2 regions of the Thiomonas sp. SCN 64-16 genome follow, and region 2 is predicted to be linked to the other one. Evidence: predicted binding sites of a transcription regulator. Region 2 holds the regulator's gene; the other holds the start of a gene.

Region 1 (7,944 bases), on a different contig from region 2:
CTCATCGCGCGGCCGCCCGAAGGCCTGCTGCACCAGGGTCAGAGCGCCCGTCTCGGCCTGCTGTTGCAAGGCGGCGCACGCGACCGCTGGGGGCTGGCGCTGCGCCCGGCGGGCACCCAAGCTACGCCGCCCGCGTCCCAGAAGAAGGCCCGCCGCAAAGCGTCCAAGGCGCCTTACCCCTGGGCCTACGCCGACTGCGCCCGCAACAGTGAACCCGCCCTCACCCTGAGCTGGACGCCGCCGCGCCGCGGCCTGCTGGCCTGGCCCCTGCTCACCGTCGAAAGTTATTACCCGCTGGGCGTCTGGACGGCCTGGAGCCGCTGGCAGCCGCAGATCGAACTGCTCGTGCTGCCAGCCGCCGAGCATCCCGCCCCGCCCCTGCCGCCCGCCCGCCCCACGCCAGGCAACGGCCCGGCGCTTGCGCGCGGCGGCGGCGAAACCGATGGCGTACGCGCCTATCGCACCGGTGATTCGCTACGGCATGTGCTGTGGAAAAAATTCGCCCGCAGCGACGAACTCATCAGCCGCGACACCGCCCAGCCACAGGCCCGCGCCGAACTCTGGCTCGACTTCGCCGCGCTGCCCGCGCAGCTCGACATCGAAGCCCGGCTTTCACGGCTGTGCGCCTGGGTGCTGGCGGCCGACCGCACCGGCACGCCCTACGGCCTGCAGCTCGGCGGCCAGCAAATCAGGCCAGCCACTGGCGCCGCGCACCGCGCCGCCTGCCTGCGCCTGCTCGCGCTGCATCCCGGCCCCCTGTTGCAGCCCCGTTCGGGCGCCGCCCCGCGAGCCAAGTCGTGATTCAGTCCAACCCCAGCCAGACGCTGCTGGCCCGCTGGACCCACCGCACCAACGCCCTGCCGCGCGATGCGCGCGACACCCTGTTCCTGCTCGGCGTGTCGCTGCTGCTGATGCTTCCGCTGTTCGTCCATCTGCCTTGGTGGACGAGCGCGCTGGTGCTCGGCCTGCTGGCCTGGCGTGCGGCGCTGGCCTGGCGCAGTGCGCCGCTGCCCGGGCGCGGCGTGCTGGTGCTCATTTTGCTGTTCTCCGTCGTCATCACCCTGTGGGATTTCCACACCGTACTCGGGCGCGACGCGGGGGTCGCGCTGCTGTGCGTGCTGCTCGGCCTCAAAACCCTGGAGATGCGCTCGCGCCGCGATGCCCATGTGCTGTTCTTTCTCGGTTTTTTCACCATCGCGGCCAACTTTCTGTTCTCGCAGTCGCTGGGTACCGCCCTGGTCATGGTGCTGGCCACCTGGGGCATGCTGGCCGCGCTGGTCAACGCCAATCTGCCCGCTGGTCGGCCGCCGCTGCGGCAGTCGCTGCTCACCGCGCTCAAGATGATGGCGCTGGGCGCGCCCGCGATGGTCGTGCTGTTCATGGTGTTTCCGCGCCTGAGCGCGCCGCTGTGGGCCTTGCCGCAAAGCGGCGCGCAGGCCATCACCGGGCTGTCGGCCAGTATGTCACCGGGGCAGATCGCCGAGTTGGCGCGAGACGACTCGGTCGCCTTCCGCGTGGTGTTCCACGGCCCGCGCCCGCCTGACCGTGAGCTTTACTGGCGCGGCCCGGTGCTGAGTTTGTTTGACAACGGCGTGTGGCTGCCCAACCCGCGCCAGCGCGACCGCGCCAGCCTCGCCCCACCCGCCGATCTGCACCTGAGCGGCCCGCCCGTGCGCTACACCGTCACCCTGCAGCCCACGCAGCAGACCTTCGTCTTCGCGCTCGACGCCCCGATGGCCGCGCCCGAGATCGAGGGATATCGGGTGCAGTGGCTGCCCGACCTGCAACTGGTCACCGGGCGGCCGCTCGACCATCTCTCGCGCTACACCGTCGAGTCGTCACCGCAGTTTCGCTACGGCCCCACGCAATTCACCCCCGCCCTGCGTGCCGACGAAGCCCTGCCTGCGGGCTTCGATCCGCGCAGCGTGGCGCTGGGCAGGCAACTCGCCGCGCAAGCCAGGGCGGCCGGACAGGGCGGCGCCTTCGTTGCGCTAGCCCTGCTGCAGATGTTTCGCAACCAACCCTTCCGCTACACCCTCAACCCCGGCACCTACGGCCTGCGCGACGGCGTGGACCAATTTCTGTTCGACCGCCGCGCCGGTTTTTGCGAACACTACGCGCAGGCGTTCGTCGTGGTGATGCGGGCCGCAGGCATTCCCGCGCGCATCGTCACCGGCTACCAGGGCGGCCGCTTCAACCCGGTGGACGACACCTGGGTGGTGCGCCAAAGCGACGCCCACGCCTGGGCCGAATACTGGCTGCCCGAACGCGGCTGGGTGCGCGCCGACCCTACCGCCGCCGTTGACCCCGCGCGCATCGACCGCAGCGGCGCCACCCTCGCCTCGCGCGAGCCCCTGCTGGGCGTGGCCGCGCTCGGCCCGCGCGACGCCGCGCTGCTGCTGCAACTGCGCAACCAATGGGACGCGCTCAACAACACCTGGAACCAGTGGGTGCTGCACTACGGCAGCCAGCGCCAGCTCGATCTGCTGAACAAGCTCGGCCTGCACCAACCCGACATGGCCACCCTGGCCGCGCTGGCCATCGCCACCCTGCTGGTGGCCACCGCCATCGGCGGCGCGTTTCTGGCGCTGGAGCGCCACAGGCACGACCCTTGGACGCAGACCTACGCCCTGCTGCGCGGCAAGCTGGAGCAGGTCGGCATCGACAGTGAACCCTCCACCCCGCCGCGCACTCTGGCGGGCCGCATCGACCCTGCCCGACTGGGCGCTGACAGCCTCCCGCCCCAATCCGCGCAAGCTGCCATTGCGCTCCTGCTGCAACTCGAACGCTGGCGCTACGCCCCGCCAGTTGATGCCCGCCAGCGCAAAACGCAATGGGCCGCGCTGCGGCAGGCCGTGCGCCGCTGGCGCTGATGCGCGTGCCACACAAACATCAAAAAAAGCCCGTCACCTGCGGGCTTTTTAGACGGTGCAACGACAGATTCAGGCAAACGAACCAAGCAAACGAATCAGGCAAATTCCGCCAGCGACTTGCGCATTTTTTTCATCGCCGCCACCTCGATCTGGCGGATGCGTTCGGCCGACACGCCGTATTCGGCGGCCAGTTCGTGCAGGGTCTTGCCGCCGCTGCCGTCATCATTCACCTGCAGCCAGCGCTGCTCGACAATGGCGCGGCTGCGGGCGTCGAGCAGTTCGAGCGCGTTTTCCAGCCCTTCGACCTGCAGCCGGTCGTGGCTGCGCGCTTCGAGCACGGCCATCGGCTCCTGCGTGTTGTCGGCCAGATAGGAAATGGGCGCATAACTCTCTTCGCCATCTTCCACCGTGGGGTCGAGCGCGATGTCGGCGCCGCCCATGCGGCTTTCCATCTCGATCACGTCTTCGCGCTTGACGTTGAGCGCCTGCGCCATGTCGTCGATCTGCGCCTCGTTCATGCCGGCGTTGGCCGTTTTCATCGAGCGCAGATTGAAAAACAGCTTGCGCTGCGATTTGGTGGTGGCCACTTTCACCAACCGCCAGTTGCGCAGAATGTATTCGTGAATTTCGGCCTTGATCCAGTGCAGGGCATAACTCACCAGCCGCACGCCATGCGCCGGGTCGAAACGCTTGACCGCCTTCATCAAGCCGATATTGCCTTCTTGAATGAGGTCGGCATGCGGCAGGCCGTAGCCCAGATATTGCCGTGCGGTGGAAACCACCAGCCGCAGGTGCGACAGCACCAGCTTGCCCGCCGCGTCTTTGTCCCCCTGCTCGCGCCAGGTGCGCGCCAGCCGCGCCTCCTCTTCCGCGCTGAGCATGGGCAGGCGGTTGACGGCGCTGATGTAGGCGTCCAGATTGCCCAGACTGGGCAAGGCGAGCGGAAACGCGCCATCGACCTGGGCCGGGCGCAGAACGATTGCGGCTGACTGAGTGTGGGTCATGGATGGAATCCTCCTGTTTGTGTTTGATATTAGCACTCACAGTGAGAGAGTGCTAATGACCAATAGTTCCCTGCCGGCCCGGGGCGGAAACCCATTTTCCGCACGTTCTATGGGGGTTTGATGACGGCAGTGTGCCTGCGAATTCTTAGGTTAGACTTTGTCACATGTCTCGCTTGCTGCGTCCCGTTCTGGTCTTGCTGCTCGTCTTGCTGCCTCTGCGCGGCTGGGCGCAGGTCAGCATGAATTTGGGCGACGGAGTGCAAACCCCGGCCCAGACCACGGCGCAGGCGCAGGCGCATGAGATGACCTCAAATGACATGGCCTCAATGGCGGATCTGCACTCGCTGGCGGCAGAGCAACACACTTCAGACGCGATGCCGGGCTGCCACGTCGACGCCAACACCCCAGCCGATTGCGGCTCTCACGATCACCAGCATTGCGTGATCTGCCATCTGGCCGTGGCTCAGCCCCCAGCCTTCACCCTGCTGCTGACCGACGCCGCGCAGCACTCGTGCCCCTCCACCGCCAACACCGCGTGGCACAGCGCCGAGCCGCGCTCTCTGCAGCGCCCTCCCAGAGCCTGACCCCCGTTTGAGTCCCGGTTGCAGCGCGGGTCGCAAGACTTGCGCTGCGCATCGTGTCGCCGCGCGCTGTCGCGGCTCGAATGAGGTGTCAATTCATGTGGAACCCACCCAGACCGCAGGTGCGCCTGCGGGCGCTGCGGCTCGCCCCCCTGGCCGCAGCCGCGCTTCTGGCAGCTTGCGCGCCCTTGCAAACCCGGCAGTCGCTACAGGCCGTCAATGTCATTACCCAGCCCCATACCGGCACGCCGCTGCACTTGCAGCGCGATCCCGCGCAGCAGCAAGACGCGCAAGCCCGGATCGACGCGCTGCTGTCCAAACCCCTGACTGCCGATGACGCGGTGCGCATCGCGCTGCTCGGCAGCCCGGCGCTGCAAGCGCTGATCGCGCAGGTGCAGGCCGACTCGGCCGACTCCACGCAAAGCGCCCGGTTGACCAACCCGGTTTTCGGCTTCGAGCGCCTGCTCATTGGTGGCGGCGGAGTGGAGATCACACGCAGCCTGAGCTTCGGTCTGCTCGATCTGCTCACTTTGCCCACGCGTTCGCGCCTGAACGACACGCAGCAGACGCAACTTCGGCTCAGCCTCGCCCGCGCGGTGCTGCGCACGGCGGCGCAAGCGCGGCTGGGTTGGGTTCGCGCCGTGGCGGCGCAGCAAACTGCCGCCTACGACCGCGATGTGGTGGAAGCGGCCAAGGCCACCGCCATTCTGGCTGACCGCATGCAGCAGGCGGGCAACTTCACCAAGCTCGACGCGGCGCAGCAAGGCCTGTTCGCCGCCGATAGCCAGCTACGCCTGCGCCGCGCCGAACTGGCCGCCACGCAAAGCCGCGAGGCGCTGGTGCAGGTGCTGGGGTTGTCGGCAGAGCAAGCCGCCCGCCTCGCTTTGCCGACGCAACTGTCGGAGGTGCCCAAGCAGCCGAGCGCAGCCGCGCCGATGGCGCTGCAAACCGCGCTCGACCAGCGTCTGGACGTGCAACTCGCCCGCGCCGATTACACGGCCACCGCGCAAGCCGCAGGGCTGGCGCGCGCTACCAGCCTGATCGAGCATGTCGAACTCGGCGGCGTGCGAAAGACCTATAGCGACGCGCCGCCGCAAAACGGCTTCGACCTCAGCCTGCCGCTGCCGCTGTTCGATCTAGGCGACGCCCGCCGCAGCGCCGCCGCCGACCGCGTGCTCGCCGCGCGCAACCGCGCCATCGCCACCGCGCGCCGCGCCGCCTCGCAACTGCGCGAGGCCGACGCCCTGCGCGGCAGCGCCTGGCAGCAGCAGCGCCTCAGCCGCGAGCAGATCGTGCCCCTGGCGCAGACCGTGCTCGATGAGAGCCAGCTTCGCTACAACGGCATGCTCATCGGCACCTTTCAGCTCGTCGCCGCCGCGCAGACGCAGGTGCAGGCGGTGCGAGAGGCCATCTCCGCGCAGCGCAATTACTGGCTGGCCGACGCCGCCTGGCAAGCCGCCCAGCTTGGCGTGGACGCAGGCCCGGGCGCCCTGCCCGACTCCGCTTCCGCCAACGCCGCCCCGGCCGTCACCAGCCACTGACCCACAGGACTTTCACACCATGAATACCCGACGCCATTTTCTCGGCGCTGCCGCGGCCCTCGTCGCCGCAGGCGCCGCCAGCCGCAACGCCCTGGCCGCCGCGCCCGAACCCCATCAATACAACAGCGCCGAGACCGCAGCCCCGCTGCACCCCCAGGCCGGCCGGCCCTACAACCCGGTCGTCACCCTCAACGGCTGGAGCCTGCCCTTTCGCATGAAAGACAGCGTGAAGGAATTTCACCTCGTCGCTGAACCCGTGGTGCGCGAAATCTCGCCCGGCATGACGGCCAAGCTCTGGGGCTACAACGGCTCCAGCCCCGGCCCGACGATCGAAGCGGTGGAAGGCGACCGCGTGCGCCTGTACGTCACCAACAAACTGCCCGAGCACACCACGGTGCACTGGCACGGCCTCATCCTGCCCAACGGCATGGACGGCGTGGGCGGGCTGACGCAGCCGCAGATCGCGCCCGGCCAGACCTTCGTCTATGAATTCGAGCTGCGCAAAAGCGGCACCTTCATGTACCACCCGCACGCTGACGAAATGGTGCAGATGGCCATGGGCGCGATGGGCCTATTCATCGTCCATCCCAAAAACCCGCGGCAGATGGCGGTGGCGCGCGACTACGCCTTTCTCATCAACGCCTACGACATCGATCCTGGGTCGAGCGTGCCCAAGGTCAACACCATGCTCGACTTCAACCTCTGGACCTGGAACAGCCGCGCCTTTCCCGGCATCGCCCCGCTGGTGGCGCGCACCGGCGAGCGCGTGCGCATCCGCATGGGCAACCTCACCATGACCAACCACCCCATCCACCTGCACGGCCATGTGTTCGAAGTGGCCGGCACCGATGGCGGCTGGGTGCCCAAGAGCGCGCGCTGGCCCGAAGTGACGGTGGACATCGCCGTGGGGCAGATGCGCGCCATCGAGTTCATCGCTGACAACCCTGGCGACTGGGCCTTCCACTGCCACAAATCGCACCACACCATGAATGCCATGGGCCACAGCGTGCCGACGATGATCGGCGTGCAGCAGGACGATCTCACCCCCGCGCTGCAAAAGCTGCTGCCCGACTACATGGCGATGGGCAGCCAGGGCATGGCCGAAATGGCCGAGATGGACATGCCCCTGCCTGACAACACCCTGCCGATGATGACCGGCCGCGGCCCTTACGGATCGGTGGAAATGGGCGGCATGTTCAGCGTGCTCAAAGTGCGCGACGACCTCGCCCACGGCGACTACCGCGACCCCGGCTGGTACCGCATGCCGCCCGGCACCCAAGCCCACGCCGTGCCCACCGCCGACCTGCCGCCCGCGCGCACCGACCCCACCGAACCCCAAGCCACCCAAGACACGCTGCAAGTGCGCAAGCCCCAGCAGCATGCGCATTAACCGCCCTCGCTCCGCCCCTATCCCCTTTTTGTTTCTTCAACCCCTGCAAAGGAACCCACTGTGAACCAGTCACTGAAAACCTGCTCCCTTCTCGCCCTGGCCGCAGCACTCTGCACGCCCGCCCTGGCCATGCAAAGCCACGCTGACCATGACCATTCCACCCCCGAAGGCATGGCGCAGCACATGCAGATGATGCAGCCCGCTGCATCCGGCGCGCAGGGCGAACACCAGACCGAAGGTGTGGTGCGCAAAATCGACGCCGCAAGCGGCAAGATCACCCTGCGTCACGGCCCCATCCCCGCGCTGGGCATGGGCGCGATGACCATGAACTACCGGGTGCGCGACAAAGCCCTGCTCGATGGCGTCAAAACCGGCGACACGGTGGAATTCAGCGCGCAGCAGATAGACGGCGCCTATACCGTCCTCACCCTGAAACGCAAACCTTGATGGGGAGAAATCGCCCGGCCGCCTGCTGTCGCCTGGCCGCGCAGGGCGGCGCCGCTCAGACCTTGGGCGGCTGGCGCCGGTGGCGCATCACCCCGAAGACCAGATAGC
Region 2 (7,620 bases):
TACCCCGGCTCGATGGTGGACTGGTCGCGCGCCGACGCCCCCATGGCGCATGTCCCCACCCGCTGGCAGCAACTCTGGCAGCAACTGGAACAGACATGGCAAGCACTCTGAATTCGACGCTTCACACCACAGCGGCGCAGACCATAAATCAAGGACAACGCCGCCTTGGCCGCAGCCTGTTGATGCTCGGCGGTCTGGCCGGGTTTGCCGCCATCACCTGGCTGGTCGGCTGGCGGCAGGGCCTGCTCTGGTTGATCGGCCTGGGCTATGGCGTGCTGCTTTCGGCGGCCGCCTTCGGCTTCACCACCGGCTGGAGGGTATGGATCACCCGCCGCGACACCATAGGGCTTTGGGCGCAATTCGTCGGCATCGCGGTGGCCATGCTCATCAGCGTGCCTCTGCTGGCCGCGCAGCCCGCGCTGCAGGGCGCCGATGGGCCGCTTTCCATCAGTCTGCTGATAGGCGCGTTCGTGTTCGGCGCCGCCATGCAGGTCGCCGATGGCTGCGGCTCGGGCACTTTGTACAAGGCGGGTCTCGGTCATCCGGTGAGTCTTGCCGTGCTGCCCGCCTTCGTGTTCGGCAGCTTTCTCGGCGCAGCACAGCTTCCAGCCTGGCTATCGCTGGGCGCGCTGCCGCCGGTCAATCTGGTGCACCGCCTCGGGGCCACCGAAACGCTGATCGTCCAGCTTGCGGCCCTCGCCCTGCTGGCCGCGCTGTTGTGGAGGTTTCGCGGCACGCAACCTTCACGCTGGCGCGGGCCTGCGGTGTGGTGGGCCGCCATCGGCCTGGGGCTGCTGGCGGCCGCCAATCTGGTGGTTGCCGGGCAGCCTTGGGGCATTGTTTACGGCCTGGGTCTTTGGGGCGCCAAGATCGTGCAGGCGCTGGGCTTCGATCTGAGCGGCAACGCCTTCTGGGGCCTGCCGGCCCAGCAGGCGCAGTTGCACGCCACGGTATTGGCCGACAACACCAGCGTCACCGATCTGGGTTTGTTGCTGGGCGCGCTCATCGCTGCCAGCTGGCGCGGAAAAGCCAGCCCAGCGGTGAGCCTGCCCGCACGGCAATGGCTGGCTTCCGTTGTTGCCGGCTTGCTGCTGGGCTATAGCTCGCGGCTGGCCTTCGGCTGCAATGTCGGAGCGTATTTCTCGGGCATCGCCACCGGCAGCCTGCACGGCTGGGTATGGTTCGCCTGCGCGTTCGCGGGCAGCCTGGTAGGCGTGCGCGTGCGCCATCGTCTAGGGATGGCGGATTGAAAATGCGAACGATGCACCGAAAATTTCCCTGGCTGATCGCCCTGTTCTGGGCCGCCGTGGTCGTGCTGCTGGTGCTGGACTGGCGCGTAAGCACGCCGCACGACCGGTTTGCCGAACCGCCTCCCCTCGCACTGGGCAACGGCCCGGCGGCGGACGCGGGTCACTGCTCGCTCGACCCCGTCGCGCCCAACTCGCGGTGACGCAGCAGTACGGTGTACTGGCTGGCGAAAGCGCGGCTGAGTTGTTCGCTCAAGTACACCGAACGATGCTGCCCACCGGTACAGCCGATGGCCACGCCGACATAGCTGCGGTGATCGGCGGCCAGTTTGGGTAGCCAGCGCTGCAAAAACCCGCTGATGTCGGCCTGCATCTGCAGCACCTCGGGCTGGCGCAGCAGAAACTCGGCCACGGGGGCGTCGCGCCCGGTGAGGGGCCGCAGCACCGGGTCGTAGTGCGGGTTGGGCAGCATGCGCACGTCGAACACATAGTCGGCGTCGAGCGGCACGCCGCGCTTGAACGCGAACGACTCGAACAGCACCACCATCTGGCTGGCCTGCACCCGCACGGTCTGCTTGATCCAGTCGCGCAACTGAGCCGACTTCATCTGGCTGGTGTCGATGTGCAGGCCGATCTCGGCCACCGGGCTCAGCAGTTCGCGCTCTATCTCGATGGATTCGATCAGCGCGTTGGCGTAGCCCTCGCCGCGGGCGGCAGCAAGGTTGCCGATCTGCTGCGCGGTCACGCGGCTGGTGAGCGGGTGGCGGCGGCGGGTTTCCGAAAATCGCTGCACCAGCGTGTCGGTGGCGCAGTCGAGGTAGATCGCGTGCACCTCGCAGCTGGCCCGCAGGTTTTCGAGCAGGCGCGGCACGTCGGCCAGCGACTCGGCGCTGCGCGCGTCCACCGCGACGGCCACGCGCTTTTGCCCCGAAGCGCGGGTCTGCTCGACCAGCGGGGTGATGAGTTGCGGCGGCAGGTTGTCCACGCAGTAATAGCCGGAGTCTTCCAGCGCGGTCAGCGCCACCGATTTGCCCGAGCCGGACAGCCCGGAAATCAGCACCAGCTGGTGGGTCGATCGCGCATCGGCAGGCGTTGGGACAGCAGCGGTTTCAGACGGGCTCATCGGGTTTCCACGGACGGGGTTTCGCAAGCCGAGAGCAGCTCGCTGGCATGCTCCAGCGCGGCGCTCGATTGCGCGTTGCCGCCCAGCATACGGGCGATCTCGCTGCGCCGTTGTGACGGGTCGAGCGCGTCGAGCAGGCTGGCGGTCTGCCCGTCCGTGCTGTGCTTGCGCACCGCGAAATGCTGCTGCGCGCAAGCGGCCACCTGCGCCAGATGGGTGACGGCCAGCACCTGCCGGTCGCCCCCCAGGCGGCGCAGCAGCCGTCCCACGGTTTGCGCCACGGCGCCGCCGATGCCTGCATCGACCTCGTCGAAAATCAGGGTTTCGGTGTCTTGCAGGGCGCTGGTGGTCACGGCGACGGCCAGGGCGATGCGCGACAGCTCGCCGCCGCTGGCCACCTTGCCCAGCGCCCGCAGTTCCGCGCCGGGATGCGCCGCCACCTGCAGTTCCACCGCCTCGGCCCCACGCGCGCCCACGGCGTCGAGCGGGGTGAGCGCCACATCGAATCGCCCGCCGGGCATGCCCAGTTCCTGCATGGCCGCCTGCACCGCCTTGGCCAGTTGCTGCGCGGCCTTGCGGCGTTTGGTGCTCAGCTTGGCCGCCGCCTTCTGCAGCATGGCCTGCGCGGCCTGTTCGGCGCTTTCCAGCGCGGGCAGGTCGATACTGCGGTCGAGCTGCTGGAGTTTGTCTCGCAGGGCGTGATGGGTTTGCGGCAGGTCGGCCGCCGCCACGCGATGCTTGCGCGCGAGATTCATCCAGCCCGAAAGCCGGGCGTCGAGTTCGGCCAGACGCTGCGGGTCGGCCTCGGTACGTTCGGCCAGACGGCGCAGTTCGTGACTGAGGTCGCTCAGGCTGGTTTGCGCCGCGTCGATCTGCTGCACCAGCGGCTGCAGCCCGGCATCGACCTGCGCCGCTCGCTCCAGCGCCTGCTGCGCCTGCGCCAGCAAAGACAGCGCACTCACGTCCTCGCCGTCAAGCGCCCCCTGCGCCAGAGCGAAGTCTTCGAGCAGACTGCTGACATGCGCCAGTCGCTTGTGTTCGCTCTCCAGCGTGGCCCACTCGCCCTCGGCAGGACGCAGGCGATCGAGTTCCTCGCACTGCCACTGCAGGCGCTCGCGCTCCTCGGCCAACGCACCGACGTCGCCCCTGGCCTGCTGCAAGGCCGCGTCGGCATCGCGCCACTGGGCCCAGGCGAGCGCGACGGCCCGGGCTTCGTCTTGCGCCCCGGCGTAGCCGTCGAGCAGGTGGGTGACGACTTCGCGCCGTACCAGCCCCTGATAGGCGTGCTGCCCATGAATGTCCACCAGCCATTCCCCCGCGGCCTTGAGTTGCGCGGCGGTAGCCGGGCTGCCGTTGAGAAAGCCGCGCGACTTGCCCTGCGCGTCGATCACGCGGCGCAGCAGCAGCGTGTCGGCCTCGGCGGCGAATCCCTGCTCGTCCAGCCAGGCGGCCAGCGGCGGGCTCAGGCTGAACTCGGCGCTGATCTCTGCGCGCTGCGCCCCCGCGCGCACCACACTGCTGTCGGCGCGCTCGCCCAGCGCTAGCTTGAGCGCGTCGATCAGGATGGATTTGCCCGCGCCGGTTTCTCCGGTGAGCACGGTGAAGCCCCCCGCCAGATCGATGTCGAGCTCGGGAACGATGACAAAGTCGCGCAAATGCAGATGCAGCAGCATGGCTCAGTGGGAAAAGACGCAAATTTTCAGGATTCATCGGGCACTTCATGCCAATGAAGTTTCCGGCGCAGGGTGGAGAAATAGCTCCAACCCGGCGGGTGAAGAAACACGCAGCGATGCGGCGCCTGCCCGATGCGGATGCGATCGCCGCCGATCAGCTCGGCATAGCTCTGCATGTCGAAGTTCACGCTCACGTCGCGCGGCGTGACGACCTCGATCACGATATCGGCACCGCCCGGCAGCACGATGGGGCGATTCGACAGGGTATGCGGCGCAATCGGCACCAGCACCACACCGTCCACGCTGGGGTACAGAATGGGCCCGTAGGCCGACAGCGCATAGGCCGTGGAGCCCGTCGGCGTGGCGACGATCAGGCCGTCTGCCCGCTGCACATACATGAAGCGCCCGTCCACCTCCACCTTCAGCTCCACCAGCCCCGACGCGCCGTTGCGATTGACCACCACATCATTCACCGCAATGGCGCTGAAAATGGTCTGCCCCGCACGCTCCACCGCGCCGCTGAGCATGGCGCGCTCCTCGCGCTCGAAGTCGCCGGCCATCAGTCCGTCGATCGCGGGCTCCCAGTCGCTGTCGGCGATATCGGTCATGAAGCCCAGCCGCCCTGCGTTGATGCCCACCAGCGGCACTTTCAGCGGAGCGAGCCTGCGAGCCGCACCCAGCATGGTGCCGTCGCCGCCCAGCACCACCGCCACCCAGCCGCCCTGCGCGGTGCGCTCGGCCAGTTCGCTGCTGCGCAGCACCGGGTAAGGCAGCTCGGTGTGCTGCGCGGTGAGCTCGCCCACCCAGACCTCCACTCCGGCCCGGCTCAGCCGCGCGGCAATCTCGCCAAGTTTGCGCTGCGCCTGCGGCGCCTGATACTTGCCGATCAGCAAGACCTGCTGGAACACGGTACGGGGCATGGGGTTCAAAGTTGAGGCACGGCGGAGAACACCGCCCTGGCGGCAAATTACAGCACAGGCGCAAGTCCAGCGTAGCGTGTCGTGCCCGCGCGCCGTCTGCGGCCTAAAATTTGCTCATGGACGAACGCGCCCGACTGCTGCTCAAAACCCTGATCGAACACTACATCGCCGACGGTCAGCCGGTGGGTTCGCGCACGTTGTCGCGCGCTTCGGGGCTGGAGTTGTCCGCGGCCACCATCCGCAACGTCATGGCCGATCTCGAAGACATGGGCCTGATCGCCAGCCCGCACACCTCGGCCGGGCGCATTCCAACCCCGCGCGGCTACCGGGTATTTGTCGACACCATGCTCACCGCCCAGCCGCAGATGCCAACCGACCTGCTGCCGCAGACGCTGCAACAGCACATCGACACCGCCCCGCCCCAGCAAGTGATGATGCGCGCGGCGCAGCTCATGTCCAGCCTGTCGCAATTCGTCGGCGTGGTGCTGGCGCCGCAGCGCAGCGCCGCGTTTCGCCACATCGAGTTTCTGCGCTTGAGTGAACATCGCATTCTGCTCATCATCGTCAGCCCCGAGGGCGATGTGCAAAACCGCATGCTGCACTGGCCGCACGCCCTCAGCCAGAACGAACTCAATACCGCCACCAACTACCTCAACGCCCATTTTTCGGGCCTGAGTTTCGAGCAGGTCACGCAAAAGCTCGGCAGCGAAGTCGAACACCTGCGCAGCGAACTCGTCGCCCTCATGCAGGCCGGCGTGCAGGCCGGCAGTCAGGCGCTGCAGCAACCGCAAGATCAAGTCGTCATCTCCGGGCAACAGCAATTGCTCGGCATCGGCGACTTTGCGGGCAATCTGGGCAAACTGCGCCAACTCTTCGATCTGTTCGAACAAAAAGCCCAGTTGCTCAAACTGATGGATGCCTCCGCCCGTGCCGATGGCGTGCGCATCTACATCGGCGGCGAAAGCGAGGCCGTGCCGTTTGAAGAACTCTCCGTCATTACCGCACCCTATGCGGCCGACGGCAAAGTGGTCGGCACCCTCGGCGTCATCGGCCCCACCCGCATGGCCTACGACCGCATGATCCAGATCGTGGACATCACCTCCAAGCTGGTGGGCAATGCGCTGAGCCAGCGGTAGGGCCTGTTAACGCGCCGTCGCGGCGGCTCACCGCACCAGCAGCACCGGCACCGTGGTGGACGCCACCACCTTGCTCGCCACCGAGCCCATGACGAAGCCCTTGAGCGCCGAGTGGCCGTGCGTGCCCATGATGAGCAGGTCGGGCTGCAGGCGCGCCACCTCGGAGGCGATCTGCTCGGCCGGATCGCCCACCACAAAACGAGACTCGAACGCCAGCCCGGCCTGTTTCAGCACGCCTTCAGCGGGCGCCAGCGCCTGCGCGCTGACGTCGCGGTAATACGCGTCCAGCGTGGCCTTGCTCAGTTGCGCGCGCGCCAGCGGCGTGCCGATGGACAGCGCCACCGTGAGCAGGGTAATGCGCGGCGGCTCCTTGTATTGCCGCACCTGCTGCACCAGAACCTGCGCAGCCCGCGCGGTGTAAGTCGATCCGTCGACCGGTAGAACAATGTACATTGAACAACCCTCCCTGTGCGGGCATTATGCCTGCCGCAACACGACCGCTCCCTGGCCTTTTTGCGATTTATACAGTCGAAAAAAAGCCGCCCGAAGGCGGCTTTCAAAGCAGTTGCTAGAGCAGCTTGCGCTGATCAGAACTTGTGACGGATGCCCAGGGAGAAGCCGCTGGAAGACTGCCCACCCATCGAACCGGAGCTAAACAACGTTGCGTCGCCGACGTACTGATCGACATTGTTTTGGTTGCTGATGTGGGCGTAAGAAGTGTACAGGTTGGTACGCTTCGACAGTGCGTAGGTATACCCGATGGCAGCTTGTTTGACGGTGGACTGATCCAGGTTGCTGTCCTTCCGCTGGCCGTAGCTGACGAGAATAGCGCCAGGGCCAACGGGCACGGTAGCACCCAGCATCCAGATCTTGAGATTGGGGTTTTGGCCACCACCAACCATTACAGAGCCATCGCCATACTTCTCTTGTGCATAGTACGCACTCACCTTGGCTACGCCAAAATCATAAGCGCCGTATATGTTCCACAGCTTATTCTTGATATATCCATCGCTAGGGGTCATGCTGCGACCGGTTGCATCAAGAAGGAAAGCCGAAGTCGCAAGGGCTGTAGTTGAAGAATAGTTGTGCTCCAAATACGTGGCGCCTGCGGAGATTGGGCCGTTGTCATAGGTCAATGCCAAGTTATAAGCGCGACCATTGGAGTTGTTGCCCGGCTGACCACCGAAACCATACGCAACCGTTCCCTGAAAGCCTGCAAATGTCGGAGTCATGTACGCCATGGTTTGAGACACGCGAACATAGTCACCCGCACCAACGTCCAAGTTAGTGATCGTGCCATTCAAGCCTGCGCCAAACGGGTCGGCAGTTGCAGCAGCATTGAAGAACGGGCTGTACATACGGCCCAGTGCCACGGTACCGAAGCCACCAGTCAGGCCAACCATGCTGGTGCGGCCCATGAAGGTCGAGCCGCTGGTGCAATAGCTGCCACCAGCTTGCGCTTGTGCGCCTTGGCCAGCACCACCGTATGCGCTGGCATTGTTACCGTTGGCACAGAAACCG

The links. Region 2 encodes HrcA, which represses chaperone genes, less so after heat shock. Its sites were predicted from a motif close to TTAGCACTCNNNNNNNNNGAGTGCTAA; they were not measured.
Region 1: a site for HrcA is predicted at 3,907-3,933, ahead of rpoH (RNA polymerase sigma factor RpoH). Genes of this name have one in related genera too.

Annotation. Positions count from the first base shown of each region.
Region 1 covers NZ_MEGQ01000004.1:46,236-54,179, reverse strand. The annotation lists gene ABT24_RS02075 (DUF58 domain-containing protein) at 1-801, shown strand, start outside; gene ABT24_RS02070 (transglutaminase TgpA family protein) at 798-2,873, shown strand; gene rpoH (RNA polymerase sigma factor RpoH) at 2,969-3,877, opposite strand; gene ABT24_RS02060 (hypothetical protein) at 4,042-4,461, shown strand; gene ABT24_RS02055 (TolC family protein) at 4,557-5,999, shown strand; gene ABT24_RS02050 (multicopper oxidase family protein) at 6,019-7,389, shown strand; gene ABT24_RS02045 (copper-binding protein) at 7,450-7,836, shown strand; gene ABT24_RS02040 (tetratricopeptide repeat protein) at 7,892-7,944, opposite strand, start outside.
Region 2 covers NZ_MEGQ01000078.1:320-7,939, reverse strand. The annotation lists partial or broken gene ABT24_RS14975 (sulfurtransferase) at 1-111, shown strand, start outside; gene ABT24_RS14970 (YeeE/YedE family protein) at 96-1,250, shown strand; gene ABT24_RS14965 (hypothetical protein) at 1,262-1,450, shown strand; gene rapZ (RNase adapter RapZ) at 1,411-2,370, opposite strand; gene recN (DNA repair protein RecN) at 2,367-4,043, opposite strand; gene ABT24_RS14950 (NAD kinase) at 4,070-4,963, opposite strand; gene hrcA (heat-inducible transcriptional repressor HrcA) at 5,080-6,099, shown strand; gene ABT24_RS14940 (universal stress protein) at 6,127-6,552, opposite strand; gene ABT24_RS14935 (porin) at 6,687-7,620, opposite strand, start outside.